DNA from 3 places in the Pseudomonas sp. NUPR-002 genome. Region 2 is predicted to be linked to each of the others. Evidence: riboswitches for the same ligand, from Rfam matches in the RefSeq annotation. Region 2 holds a riboswitch; each other region holds the start of a gene.
The links. A riboswitch is a leader RNA that binds a small molecule or an ion and turns the genes downstream of it on or off. The one in region 2 is predicted to bind cobalamin.
Positions count from the first base shown of each region.

Region 1 (3,242 bases), 1.7 Mb from region 2:
ACGATGCGCTCTACCACTACCTGCAAGCGGTGTCTGTTCGCGAGACACCGCTGTTGGCGCGTTTGCGTGTGGAAACCCAGGCCTTGCCCGAGGCGCGCTGGCAGGTAGCGCCGGAGCAAGGGCAATTGCTGGCCTTGCTGGTACGCCTGATCGGTGCACAGCGAGTCATCGAGGTGGGTACCTTCACCGGCTACAGCGCGCTGTGCATGGCCCAGGCCATGGAGCAGGGGCAACTGCTGTGTTGTGATCTTGAAGGCAGCTACAACGCGATTGCCTGGCGCTACTGGCGTGAGGCGGAGGTGGCACAGCGCATTGAATTGCGCCTGGGGCCTGCCTTGAAGACCTTGGCGAGTCTGCCGTCAGAGCGCTACGACCTGATCTTCATCGATGCCGACAAGGCCAATTATCCGGGTTATCTGGAAGAGGCGCTGCGTTTGCTGCGTTGCGGTGGGCTGGTGCTGTTCGACAACACGCTGTGGAGCGGGCGGGTGTTGCAGGAACAGCCTGACAGTGACGATACGCGGGCGATCCAGGCGTTGAATCTACAGCTCAAGGATGATGCGCGGGTGGACCTTTCCCTGTTGCCGATTGGGGACGGTTTGACGTTGTGTCGTAAGCGTTGAGACTCAATCGCGGGGCAAGCCCGCTCCTACCCTGTAGGGACGGGCTTGCCCCGCGATCGTGCCCTGATTTCAAGCCTGCTTGAGCAGCAAGGCAACCCCCGGATAATACTGCCCCGCCTCGTTATGCAGCTTGCGGTAGGCATAAGGGAAATACCAGGCAATGGCGCAAGCCGTATGCTTTTGCAGATCTTCAACCAGGTCCTGCAGCTCTTCCGGGCTGGCATGCTGCCCGGCTTTCCACGGGCTGGCGAACAGCGCAGCCACTTTGAGCTGACTGGGGGCGGCCACCTGGCGGGCAGCGAACACGGTTTCCTGCAGGGCGTTGCTCAAGTCAAGGCGGCCGATACGCGGCCAGCGCTGGCTGCCTTGCAGGTAGGCGGCCTCTTCACGATTGGCGATGTACAGGTCGCAATGTCCTTCGCGGTCGCCTTCGTCGCGCTGCTTTTTACTCGGGTGGTGTTGCAAGGTCACGAGCTCAGCTTGCCAGGCGGCAGCGCAAAGCACACTGAGGTTGGTTTGAGCGCCGTGCCAGTAAGGCGCTTCGCTGTCGCCCAGGGTCTGGTTGAGTCGGTCAATGCATTCAACCCAGCGCTCCAGCGCCGGGCGCAGGAATTCCAGGCGCGGGTTGTTGATGATCAGACCTTGCATGCCGTTCTCTCCTTTATCGTTGTAATTGAGTGCAGCCAGATCATGGCTATTTGATATCACTGATATCAGGGTGACACAAGCCGACAAACACGCCATTGATCCAGGCCAGTGCAGCACCTTTCATTGACGCTCCGGGTGCAACCCTCTAACCTTCGCGACTTGTTTCAGGTGCTCTGTGGGCTGCGGTCTGGCAGGGTGAAACAGGGAAGCCGGTGGCTGCGCTAATGCGTGCGAGTCCGGCGCTGCCCCCGCAACGGTAGGTGAGTCAAGGTCGCGCATGGCCACTGGGTAATGAACCCCGGGAAGGCGCACGACCCTGGGTGTTCAAGGCCCCGCTCACAAGCCCGGAGACCGGCCTGTTACAGCCAACGGCATCACGGAGGGTGATGCGCGTATCCTTCGGCCCATGCCGCAGCCTTGCGCGTTTCTCCGTCTGCCTTATCCATTCATCTATTACTGTCTTTTTTGCCGCGAACGCTGTACGGCCCTGTGCCGACAAGCTCGCTGCGAACTGACGGATAGTGCTATGCGGAGACTGCGATGACTGAATCCAATGAGCGTGACGAACGCCACCTGGCGCGTATGCAGCGCAAGAAGGCGGTGATCGACGAGCGTATTGCCAATGCGCCGAACGAGTGCGGTTTGCTGCTGGTGCTCAGCGGCAATGGCAAAGGTAAAAGCAGCTCCGCTTTCGGCATGCTGGCCCGGGCCATGGGCCACGGTATGCAGTGTGGCGTGGTGCAGTTCATCAAGGGCCGCAACAGCACTGGCGAAGAACTGTTCTTCCGGCGCTTTCCAGAGCAGGTGCGTTACCACGTGATGGGCGAGGGATTCACCTGGGAAACCCAGGACCGCCAACGCGATATTGCCGCCGCTGAAGCTGCCTGGGCGGTGTCGCGTCAACTGCTGCAAGACCCGGCCATTACCTTTGTGGTGCTGGATGAACTGAACATCGCCCTCAAACACGGCTACCTCGACCTGGAGCAGGTGCTCAGCGACCTGCAGGCGCGCCCGCCGATGCAGCACGTGATTGTCACCGGGCGTGGCGCCAAAGACGAAATGATCGAACTGGCCGACACCGTCACCGAGATGGGCATGATCAAGCACGCCTTTCAGGCAGGCATCCGCGCCCAGAAAGGCGTTGAGCTATGAGTGACACGCGCCACTGCCCGGCGGTGCTGATCGCCGCCCCGGCCTCTGGTCAGGGCAAGACCACCGTGACCGCCGCTCTGGCGCGGTTGCACCGCAATCTCGGGCGCAAGGTGCGGGTGTTCAAGTGCGGCCCGGACTTTCTGGACCCGATGATCCTAGAACGGGCCAGCGGCGCCCCGGTGTACCAGCTGGACCTGTGGATGGTCGGTGAGCAGGAAAGCCGTCGGCTGCTCTGGGAGGCAGCAGGTGAGGCCGATCTGATTCTGATCGAAGGGGTCATGGGTTTGTTCGACGGCACGCCATCGAGCGCTGACCTGGCCCGGCATTTTGCCGTGCCTGTGCTTGCGGTGATTGACGGGACCGCCATGGCCCAGACCTTCGGTGCACTGGCCCTGGGCCTGGCGCGCTACCAGCCGGACTTGCCGTTTGCAGGCGTGCTGGCCAACCGTGTCGGTACCTTGCGTCATGCGCAGTTGCTTGAAGGCAGCCTGACCGAAGGGCTGCGTTGGTACGGTGGCCTGTCGCGGGAAACCGGGATCGAGCTGCCAAGCCGCCACCTGGGCCTGGTGCAGGCCAGTGAACTCAACGATCTGGATGTGCGCCTGGACGCCGCCGCTGCGGCGCTGGCAGCCAGTTGCGAGTCGTCGTTGCCGCCGGCTGTGGCCTTCGCTGCGCCGAGCGTGCAGGTCATCGAACCCTTGCTCGAGGGCGTAACCGTCGCTGTGGCCCGGGATGAGGCGTTTGCCTTTACCTATGGCGCCAACCTCGAGCTGCTGCGCGCCATGGGCGCCGAGCTGAAGTTCTTTTCACCGCTGCATG
Region 1 is NZ_CM150476.1:1,574,404-1,577,645, forward strand. Features, by position in the region: gene ACVWSC_RS07315 (O-methyltransferase) at 1-623, shown strand, start outside; gene ACVWSC_RS07320 (hypothetical protein) at 693-1,271, opposite strand; cobalamin riboswitch at 1,421-1,645, shown strand; gene cobO (cob(I)yrinic acid a,c-diamide adenosyltransferase) at 1,812-2,423, shown strand; gene ACVWSC_RS07330 (cobyrinate a,c-diamide synthase) at 2,420-3,242, shown strand, end outside.
Region 1: linked by a shared signal. The riboswitch ahead of cobO (cob(I)yrinic acid a,c-diamide adenosyltransferase) and the one ahead of cobW (cobalamin biosynthesis protein CobW) in region 2 are both predicted to bind cobalamin.

Region 2 (3,242 bases):
CACTGGCTTTACGCGGGTGATACACCGACGTGCGCGGCAACTGCTGCGGCTCGCACCAGGCGTAATCGCGCTGCAGGTACTCGCTGGCCAGGTAATTGAACAGGTGAAGGGCATTAGCCTTGCCGCCCTGGCGCAAGAAGTGCCAAAGCCGCTCGGTCTGCTCCGCTGGCACCGTGCTCAGGCTGCTGAGCTCCGGGTCCGGGCGATCATCACCCGGTACCAGAATCAGTTGTACGCCACGGGCCGCCAGCTCGAGCAACTGCTCGACGCCATAGCGCCAATAACCGACGCCACCATGCAGCGACACCAGAATGACCTTGGCATGGCGCAGCACCTGGTCGACATAAAGGTCGACCGAGGCATGGTTCTGAACCTGCATCGGGTTGGCCAGACGCAGGCTGGGGAAATCTTCTGGCAACTGTTGGGCGGTTGCCGCCAACAGTGCCAGGTGTGAATCACCGCTGCAGAGAATGACCAGCTCGGCGGGGGTTTGGCCGAGGTCGGCAATACTGTCGTCCGGTACAAAACCACCGGGCTGGGTCCGCAGCAAATGCATGGGTCAGGCGCCCAGGGCAGCGCGCAGGCTCGCTTCCAGCGCAGCGGCATCGAGCTCCTGGCCAATCAGCACCAGGCGCGTGATGCGCGGCTCTTCGCTACGCCAGGCGCGATCGAAGTGTTTATCGAACCGCGTGCCCACGCCTTGAATCAACAAACGCATGGGTTTACCCGGAATCGCGGCAAAGCCTTTGACCCGCAGAATGCCATGCTGCACCACCAGTTGCGTCAGGGCGTCGAGCAGCAGGCTGTCGTCGGCTTCAGGCAGCTCGATGGAGATCGAATCGAAGGCATCGTGGTCATGATCGTCGTGATCGTCACCATCATGGTGGCTGTCGTGGTGGGTACGACGGCCATCAATGTGCGCTTCGGACTCAGCGCCCAGGCCCAGCAACACCTCCAGCGGCAGGCGGCCACTGCTGGCCTCGATGACTTTGACCGCTGGCGGCAGTTCTTCCTCGACTTCGGCGCGCACCTTGGCCAGGTCGTCGGCAGCGATCAGGTCGGCCTTGTTCAGTACAACCAGGTCGGCACTGGCCAACTGGTCGGCAAACAGCTCATGCAGCGGCGACTCGTGGTCCAGGTTAGGGTCGAGTTTGCGCTGCGCATCGACCTGCTCCGGGTAGGCGGCGAAGGTACCGGCGGCCACCGCCGGACTGTCGACAACGGTGATCACTGCGTCAACGGTGCAGGCGTTGCGGATTTCTGGCCACTGGAAGGCCTGTACCAGTGGTTTGGGCAGCGCCAGACCGCTGGTCTCGATAAGGATGTGGTCCAGATCACCGCGCCGCGCCACCAGCTCACGCATCACCGGGAAGAACTCTTCCTGCACGGTGCAGCACAGGCAGCCATTGGCCAGTTCGTAGACACGGCCACTGGCCTCTTCTTCAGTGCAACCGATGCTGCACTGCTTGAGAATTTCGCCATCGATACCCAGCTCACCGAATTCGTTGACGATCACCGCAATGCGGCGCCCCTGCGCGTTGTCGAGCATGTGCCGCAGCAGTGTGGTTTTGCCCGAGCCGAGGAAGCCGGTAACGATCGTGACGGGAAGTTTGGCCAGTGTTTTCATGCGGATGCCCTTGGCAGGATGGCGGGCATGCGCGACGAGAGCCACAGGCTGTATTGCCTGGGCGCGTTCGCCACCGGATCACCCCGCCCGGTTGATGTCGAAAACGGTTCGAGGCAGGTCTCCTGGCTTGCATGCTACTGGCCGTTGGCCAGTTGAACGACGCCTTCCCGCAGCGATGCAGTGGCTGTGTCGAACCGTTCAATGCTTACAGTTGCGGGGGCAGCCGCGGCTTTAACCGCGTTCCCGTCTTAGCTTCGGCCAACGCCGAAGAACCTCGAAGGCGCAAGGCTACGCATGCACGCGAGGCGGGTCAATGCCTGGAGCCTTAATGTCAACGCGACAAACCGCAGCCTGCAGCCTCAAACAAACATGTTTAAAGCAATAGCGTAACTTGTAAGTTATTTCCTGTTTATACACAAACTCACAACCCTACAGACAAACAACTCAGCAACATAGAATTACAAATACCGATTTGATAATTCAAAGAAACGCGACAAGCATGATTACCACCAAGCAACCAGCCACACAAGAAAGGAACTCTTGTATGCCTGAGCATTACCAAAACACCCCAATAAGTGTGATTTTCACATGAGCGCTAACACAGCTCTACGGCATTCGGACAATGCCGTAATGCTTGAACTTTCCATGCAGCTGAAAGCGTATCAGTATGTCAGTTGCCTCCAGTATCCGGCGCTACCCGTTACGCAACTGGGCGGCGAAACCTGTGATGCATTCAATGCCAGCTGGGACAGGTTAGAAGCGGACGCTTATTTAGGTGCGCAACACGGTATCCGCAAGCGCAGAATCTGCAAGTTCGAGTATCTTCAGCGAGAAAGACGCTGGAAGCCCCTCGACGATTGTCGCTTCTACCAATCCGCAACCGACAACCCGCTGCTGGGTGGGCTCGAGCGTATCTATGCGCGCAGCGAGCCGGAATTCACTGGTTCGCCGGTGCTCATGGCCTTGCTGGCCGCCGACCTGACGTTGATGGACTTCACCGTTGGGCCGCACGACTGGCAGGTGACCTGTCACCAGTTCAGAACCCTTTGCGACCCACACAATCAAGGCCAGGCTACACCCGAAGGTCGTCACCGCGACGGGCATGACTTCGTTTTTCAGCACCTGATCAAACGCGAGTCAGTCACAGGAGGTGAAAGCCGAATATACCGCGAACACGCAGAACTTGTATTCAGTGCAACGCTGACCCGTTACATGGAAACAATCGTGTTGAATGATCGCGCACTCTTGCATGAAGTTTCCCCACTGCAAACGTTTAAAGGCGCACAACAGGGTTGGCGTGACATGTTGATTATCGATTTCGACAGGATAAACCACTGATGAAAGGTTCAGCTTCTTTAGCCGCCACCTGCCCCAGCACGTACAACTATATTATCGAACAGTTCAATCAGGCACTTGTCAGGCGCCACACAACACTTTCACTTACCGCCAATGAAAACATACTGTCTGAAACCGCACGAACACTCGGACAAAACCGTCATTACGACCGCTATTTATTCAACGCGGAAACTGCGACGGGACACCATTACGCGGCTGAGTTCAACGGCATGCATGTCGAACATTTTCCCGAGGTCGATGAGCTCAAGGCCCTGGCCAC
Region 2 is NZ_CM150476.1:3,295,574-3,298,815, forward strand. Features, by position in the region: gene cobN (cobaltochelatase subunit CobN) at 1-556, opposite strand, end outside; gene cobW (cobalamin biosynthesis protein CobW) at 560-1,627, opposite strand; cobalamin riboswitch at 1,723-1,919, opposite strand; gene ACVWSC_RS14945 (2OG-Fe dioxygenase family protein) at 2,258-2,965, shown strand; gene ACVWSC_RS14950 (PLP-dependent aminotransferase family protein) at 2,965-3,242, shown strand, end outside.

Region 3 (3,242 bases), 890 kb from region 2:
AAAGCGTAATCGCACACGCTACTACCTGGAAAAATGGGCAGTGGTGGCGGCGTTGCTGTTGCTGTTCATCTACATCTGATCTGCACGCTATCGCGGCGCACCCCACCCCGTTCCACATCCTCTTGCTGTACCCGCCCCCCACCAAAGTACTGATTAACTGCGCCCAACGACCAACGGCGCCCCACAGAGAAAAAAACTAGCTTCACTGTTCATGTTGCCAACCGCACAAGGTGAAAACGATGAGCATGATGGACTGGGACGCCTACCGTAAGCAGTTGATGGCCGGTATCGGCGACCTCAAGCAACTGTCCCCTGACACCGTCAACGGTTATATTACCGCCAGCGGCGCCGGGGCCAAAACCAACCACCTGGATGCCAAGACCCGTGAGCTGATCTCGCTGGCGGTGGCGGTCACTACCCGCTGCGACGGCTGCATTGCGGTGCACTCGGCGCAAGCCGTCAAACACGGGGCCAGCCGTGAGGAAATCGCCGAAGCGCTGGGTGTCGCCGTCGCCATGAATGCCGGCGCCGCACTGGTGTACTCGGCGCGAGCGCTGGATGCCGTGGGTAAGGTCGAGCAGTAGCGCCAGCCGTGCCGGCATGCACAAACAGTTGCATGCCGGCATTAACGCTTTCAGACTTGCGGTTCACCCTGCCAGGAACCGCCATGATTCACATCCGCCCCATGACCGCCGCCGACTTCGAACGTTTCTGGCCCACCTTCCAGGCCATTGTCGCGGCCCGCGAAACCTATGCCTTCGACCCAGCCATGAGCCAGGAACAGGCGCGTCAGCTGTGGCTGGAATCACCGCTGCATACGCTGGTGGCCGAAGAGGATGACCAGCTCCTGGGCTCGTACTTTCTCAAGGCCAATGCCGCAGGCCCCGGCAGCCATGTGAGCAATTGCGGCTACATGGTCAGCGAGGCTGCGCGCGGCCGCGGTGTGGCTCGCTTGATGTGCGAGCACTCGCAGCGTCTGGCGCGTGAGCAGGGTTTTCTCGCCATGCAGTTCAACTCGGTGGTCGCCAGTAACGAGGTGGCGGTGGGCTTGTGGCAAAAGCTCGGTTTCGACGTGGTCGGGCGCCTGCCGCGCGCCTACCGGCATGCGCGTCTGGGCCTGGTGGATTGCCTGATCATGTACAAGTGGCTGGAACAACCGCAGCAGCCGATGCTGATCGGGCGCAAGAACATCGAGGCGGTGGTGTCGCGCAAACGCGGCCGCTGATTATTCCGGTAGGAGCGGGCTTGCCCCGCGATTGCGGTGTCAGGTAGATCGCTATCGCGGGGCAAGCCCGCTCCCACAGACTTAAGCGCAACTCATTGACTGCAAAGGCTTTCAATGTTCAGATGCGCGCCAGTTTCAGGTGTCCTGCGCCGCCGTGCGCAGGGTGAAACGGGAAGCCGGTGCATCACTCAAAGTGACTAGTCCGGCGCTGCCCCCGCAACGGTAAGCGAGCGAAGCCTTCGATACACCACTGTGCTCCGGCATGGGAAGGTGAAGGCCTTCATGACCCTCGCAAGCCCGGAGACCGGCCTGAAGCTTTGTTTGGCAACCCCGCGGTGGGCGGGCGCAGGCCGGTTTGCGGGCGCCTGCGCGCGCAATTCCTTCATGCGTTGTTCCCTCCGGGATTCATTCCTTCCAAAGATTGTGGAACGACATGTCCCGTAACTCCAAGCTTCACACCCTGGCGGCCAATGCCCTGGCCCCCTGCCTGGCATTCTCCTTGCCGACCTTCGCCGCAGAAACCGGCACCCTGGCCCTGCCATCGACGGCCATTACCAGCACCAGCGACAACCAAGCGATCAGCCTGGCCACGCCATTGCCGGCCGGCTCGCGCCTGAACCTCAGCGCCATGGACACCCCGGCCAGCACCAGCAGTATCAGCGCCGAACAGATCGAAGGGCGCAACAACCAGACCGTGCAAGACGCCGTCAGCCGCTCGCCGGGCATCACCTCGGTGGCAACGCCAGGCAACGGCAACACCGCGTTCTCGGCCCGTGGATTTCAAGGCCACGGTTCGGTGATGACCTTGTTCGACGGCTCGCGCATGTACACCGGTGCTGGTACCCAGACCTTTCCGGTCGATCCCTGGATGGTCGAACGAATCGACATCATCCGCGGCCCGGCGTCGGTGCTCTACGGTGAAGGCGCCACCGGTGCAGTGATCAACGTGATCCCGAAAAAACCGTTTCTGGGCGAGATCCACAACCACCTGCGCCTCGGCTACGGTTCCTACGACCGCCAACAACTGGGCCTGGACAGTGGTGGTTCGTTGAGTGAACGCCTGAGCTACCGCCTTACCCTCAACCAACAGGCGAGCAACGGCTGGGTGGATCGCGGCGATTCGAAGAACCTGGCGATGAGCGCCGCCCTGCGCTTCGACGCCAGCGACAGCCTCAGCTTTACCCTCGCCCACGAGCGTGGCGACGCCGAGCCGATGAACTACTTCGGCACCCCGCTGATCGACGGCCACTACCGCGACAGCCTGCGCAAGAAGAACTACAACGTACAGAACGACGTGCAGCGCTACCACGATGAGTGGACTCGCCTGAACAGCGACTGGACCCTGAGTGACTCGATCAGCGCCAGCAACCAGCTGTACTACCTGAAAAGCCGCCGACACTGGCGCAACGCCGAGGACTACACCTGGGACAGCAGCCTGGGGCAACTGCAACGTGGCAGCTACCTGGAGATCAAGCACGACCAGGAACAAATCGGCGACCGCCAGAGCTTTACCTTCGACCACAACCTGTTAGGCCTGAACAGCAAAACCGTGGTGGGCGCCGAGTACAACCGTATTCGTTTCGGCATCAACAGCAACTCGCCGTACAACGACATCGGCGGTGATTCTATCGACCCGTGGAACCCGGCACCCGGCGACTTCCACAGCGCCAGCCCGACCCGCCCGCAGTCCCAGAGCACTACCCGCACCTTCGCCCTGTTCGCGGAAAACCGCACGCAGCTGTCTGAGCGCTGGTCGCTGGTGACCGGCGTGCGCCGTGATCAGAACCACATCGACCGTGACAATCTGGTCAACGACAGCCGCAGCGACCGCAGCCTCAGCGGTGGTAACTGGCGTGCCGGCCTGGTGTTTGCCATGACCGACGAGCTGTCGCTGTACGGGCAGTACTCCACCAGTGAAGATGGCGTCAGCGACCTGGTGACTCTCAGCCCCAGCCAGCAAAATTTCGACCTGACAGAAGCCAGGCAAACCGAGTTCGGCATCAAGCAGCTGTTCTGG
Region 3 is NZ_CM150476.1:2,405,894-2,409,135, reverse strand. Features, by position in the region: gene lpxO (lipid A hydroxylase LpxO) at 1-79, shown strand, start outside; gene ACVWSC_RS11060 (carboxymuconolactone decarboxylase family protein) at 240-584, shown strand; gene ACVWSC_RS11055 (GNAT family N-acetyltransferase) at 668-1,225, shown strand; cobalamin riboswitch at 1,346-1,552, shown strand; gene ACVWSC_RS11050 (TonB-dependent receptor) at 1,659-3,242, shown strand, end outside.
Region 3: linked by a shared signal. The riboswitch ahead of ACVWSC_RS11050 (TonB-dependent receptor) and the one ahead of cobW (cobalamin biosynthesis protein CobW) in region 2 are both predicted to bind cobalamin.